2 regions of the Butyrivibrio sp. FC2001 genome follow, and region 1 is predicted to be linked to the other one. Evidence: predicted binding sites of a transcription regulator. Region 1 holds the regulator's gene; the other holds the start of a gene.

The links. The regulator Rex, encoded in region 1, represses fermentation and respiration genes when NADH is low (regulators of the CRP and FNR family bind a similar motif). The targets are predictions, from matches to a motif close to ATTGTTAANTANTTAACAAT.
Region 2: G601_RS0109350 (iron-sulfur cluster assembly scaffold protein) is a predicted target of Rex. The motif match lies at 1,162-1,181, and genes of this name have one in related genera.

The regions. Positions count from the first base shown of each region.
Region 1 is NZ_KE384132.1:261,070-263,274, reverse strand. It holds gene G601_RS0114835 (bifunctional ADP-dependent NAD(P)H-hydrate dehydratase/NAD(P)H-hydrate epimerase) at 1-45, opposite strand, end outside; gene G601_RS23535 (hypothetical protein) at 23-712, opposite strand; gene G601_RS0114825 (redox-sensing transcriptional repressor Rex) at 736-1,383, opposite strand; gene G601_RS0114820 (hypothetical protein) at 1,695-2,030, shown strand; gene abc-f (ribosomal protection-like ABC-F family protein) at 2,071-2,205, opposite strand, start outside.
Region 2 is NZ_AUJH01000015.1:91,958-94,162, forward strand. It holds gene G601_RS0109340 (chromate transporter) at 1-225, shown strand, start outside; gene G601_RS24955 (histidine phosphatase family protein) at 228-953, opposite strand; gene G601_RS0109350 (iron-sulfur cluster assembly scaffold protein) at 1,214-1,906, shown strand; gene G601_RS0109355 (GGGtGRT protein) at 1,928-2,205, shown strand, end outside.

The sequences.
Region 1 (2,205 bases):
TACAACATATTTTGAATTCTTGTCAACTATCGGTAAATTTTTCATCTTCTACGATTATCCCATCTTGTTCTTTCATACCGGCTTTTAATACTGGATGTCGCTTATCGGGATCATACTTAAGATCAAAAAGGTCTATGACCTCGGGACCGAAAATGTTATGCATGTAAGAATAGACGTTAAAGTTCTCTATCTCCTTTTCCTGCAATCTGATGACATTCTTCTTAAGCTTGACTCTGACCTGAGATACCCACTCATCAATGGCATCTATTTCTACGGTGTTGTCATGCATCTTCTTATAGAAAAGATTCATGGTTTCAATCATAAGCTTAAAATTAGCCTGATAGATTTCCCTCGGGAGACCGAGCATATTGTCCTCACACTCCTCTATCTTCTCATTACATTCCTTGATAAGACGGGTGTGATCATCAATCTCAGCCTCTATCTTCTTACGCTGCTTGGGATTCTTATCCGCATCATCCCTAAGTACAACGATTTCACCAAGAAGCTTTTTCTTAAGCCTCTTGATATCCTTGATCTTTTCTCTGGTCTTTTCCTGCGTCGCCACAAGCTTAATAAGCTCCGCCTCAAGCTGCTTAATTCTTGCAGTCTTAGGGCTCAGCACGAAAAGATCCTGCCATTTTTGGTCCTTGAAAAGAACTGGGACATCCTTTCCAACGAGTGCATCGGAATAAGTGCTACTGTCCTTCGCCATATCGGCTCCCTCATATGGTTATACTACTTCAGATTATGCGATTTTTCGTATCTCTCTACGCTGTAGGTAAGCTTCATCAGCGAATCTGAAAGATGTACATTTTCTACCTGCACATAATCCGGCAGTTCAAGATCCACATGCGCAAAATTCCATATTGCCTTTATTCCGCATTTCACAAGCTTATCCGCCATAGGGACAGCCTGATCCTTTGGAATCGTAAGAACTGCTATCTCAATTTTGTTGTCCCTAACAAACTTTTCAATCTCCTCTACTGGTCTGATCTCAATATCCCTGATCTTCTTACCGTGAAGCTCAGGATTTAAATCAAACGCGCCTTTAAAAATAAATCCCCTGTTAAAAAAATTGTTGTAGCCCGAAAGCGCCTGTCCAAGATGCCCTGCTCCTATAATAATAAGAGTATGCTCTTTTCCAAGGCCTAAAATCTTACCAATCTCATCATACAGATACTCCACATTATATCCGTAACCCTGCTGACCAAATCCGCCAAAGTTATTAAAGTCCTGCCTTATCTGTGAAGCAGTAACCTTCATAATATCGCTTAATTCCTGAGACGATATACGTGTAATGCCCCGGTCCTTAAGCTCTCCAAGGTATCTGAAATATCGTGGCAGGCGGCTGATAACCGCCTGGGAAATATCTTTTCTTGTCATGTTTCCTCCAAACTTAACTTCACCGAATATATTATGTTTTTCATTAATTAGCACTGAAAATTCGGTTATATTTAATTATACTATCTGTTAAAATTTAGTCAATGTGTGAAATTGCCTATACAACATCATTTCCCATAAATTTAATAAACGTGAAAAATCCTTTCATATTCGGCATTTTTCGGTGAAAATTTGTTTCGAAAAAGTGCATATTTAGGTTTTCTTTAATAGTAAGTTTATGCTTTGTTTCGAATTGGAATTTATAATAATAAATAACTTCGTGTGTCCTTTTTTGAAGTTGTGAGGGTTATATTATGGGAATGTCAATCGGAGGAATTAACGGATACGATATCTACCAGACCAAGCCTATGAACCTGAGCTTATCCAATCAGGCTCCTGTTTCAGATGTTTATGACAAACATAAGGCTGTAGGCGACGTGGCAACCGTCCCGCCTGTGGTATATCCAAATGCCCAGGAGGTAAAGATCGGTGAAGTCGCTAGTACTGATGGCAAGGATGAAGCCTTAAAGGTTAGTCAGCAGTACAACAACATTGCTTCCAAATTCGGAAATACGACAGTTGGATATGGCCGCGATATGACAGGCTACTCCTATGGTCAGAGTGGAAGCTCATTTGACGCCTTTGCTTAACGTGAATAACAGAAATGCTCCGGTTTCCCGGAGCATTTTTTTATTCTGATAATTCTGCCCACTCATCATAGAGAGTGCTTAATCTTTCTTCATTTGCCGTAAGCTCATCAGATAGCTTTCTCACCTTTGCAAGATCAGTTGCAACATCAGGATCAGAGAGCTCTTCGTTTATCCT
Region 2 (2,205 bases), on a different contig from region 1:
CTAAAGCCCTGTATCATGGGAATAATTCTTGCGACGGGATGCTACATGATCATTAAAAACTGTGCATATCCCATTGCTGAAAAGAGAGATATGATCCCATTTATGTTTACAGCAGTGCTGGCTGTGATTTTCTATGGCTCTGAAAAAGTATTAAAAAAGAAAATAACTCCAATCATGCTGATAATAGTATCAGCACTAATTGGAGTTGCAGTGTACGGAATATAAATTTATAAAAGCTTTGGTGCCTGCTTTTTAAGCTCGTCATCATAAAAGGTAGCGGCCTTGTCTACGATAGTGTAGGCAGGGCTTTTTTCATGCATTGTAAGCTCGACTATAGCTATTCCGCAGTTTGGAAGAAGGCCGTCTCCCCAGAATTTTGCAAGGTCCGACTCACCGCGTATATACATTAAAAGAGCCTTGCTGAGCGCACCGTGAGTGCTTATGAGTACGGAGGAATCCTCCGGTAGTTCTTCTATTATATCTGTCATGAAATTCTTTGCCCGAGAGCATAACTCACTAAGAAGCTCGGGAGTCTGAGTGCGGGATTCTGATGCGCCCTCATTATTATACTTCCATTCGTAAACGGCATTTTCATATTTATCAGGAGCTGACTTGAAATATCTAAAGGGCGAGCTTTCATCCGCCTGCATTTCTTCAACCTTACCGCCATCCATAAAGCCGAAGTGAAGCTCTTTTAGCCTTTCGTCGGTAATGATGTTCTGAGCTGCTTTGGAATTGTTGCTGTTTTCGAGTATTACTTTTGCAGTCTCATAGGATCTTGATAAGGGACTTGAATATACTTTATCAAAGGTGATTCCCTTTCCTTTTATTCCTTTTCCTGTCTCCTTTGCCATGAGTTTTCCAAAATCATCCAGCGGGATATCAGTCTGTCCCTGGATAAGGTGCTTGTTATTCCATTCAGTTGTTCCGTGTCTGAGAATGTATATCTTCATATTTTTAACCTGTTTCTTTCTATAATAAATCGGAAATCATTATACCCCTAAGCCCGACGTAAAGCTATCGGAAACAGCACATCGTACCGACAGAGCATCAAAAAATCCCCTCCGGAAACGGAATTAATTATTATTTTATAACCTAAACAAGTATAAATCCTTGATAAAAACTGCATTTTTTTGTAGAATGCAAATGTAGTGCGTAGTAAACGATAAAAATTTATCATGCTATAGTATACACTAACAATAAGGAGGTACTTATGATTTACTCAACAGAGGTAAAAAATATGTGTCCCGTAACACAAGGGGTACATCATGGTGCTGCTCCCATTCCTGAAGAAGCAAAATGGGTTCAGTCCAAAGAGATTAAGGACATTTCCGGTTATACACATGGTATTGGCTGGTGTGCTCCTCAGCAGGGTGGCTGTAAGCTTTCCCTTAACGTTAAGGAAGGTGTCATCCAGGAGGCACTTGTAGAGACTATCGGATGTTCCGGTATGACTCACTCAGCAGCTATGGCAGCTGAAATTCTTCCCGGTCTTACAGTTCTTGAAGCGCTCAATACAGACCTTGTATGTGACGCTATCAACACAGCTATGAGAGAGCTGTTCCTTCAGATTGTATATGGCAGAACACAGTCTGCATTCTCAGAGGATGGACTTCAGATTGGTGCTGGCCTTGAGGATCTTGGTAAGGGATCACGTTCAATGGTTGGTACTACATATGGTACACTTGACAAGGGACCTCGTTATCTTGAGCTTACAGATGGTTATATCACAGACCTTGCTCTTGATGAGAACGACGAGATCATCGGATATAAGTATGTTAACTTCGGAAAGATGATGGACTTCATCAAGGCTGGTGACGATGCTAACACAGCTATCGAGAAGGCTAAGGGTCAGTATGGCCGTGTTGCTGATGCAGCCAGATTCATCGATCCTAGAAAACAGTGATAAGGTAAGGAGGAAAATATAATGGCTTTATTTGAATCATATGAAAGAAGAGAGCCCCAGATCCTGGCTTGCCTTAAGGAGTATGGAATCTCTTCTATCGAAGAATGTAAAGAAATCACAATGGCAGCAGGCATTGATGTATACAGCCTCATCGAGGGCATCCAGCCTATCTGCTTTGAAAATGCTAAGTGGGCTTACACAGTAGGCGCTGCTATCGCAATCAAGAAGAACTGCCGCAAGGCTGCTGATGCTGCTGCAGCAATCGGTATCGGTCTTCAGGCTTTCTGTATCCCTGGTTC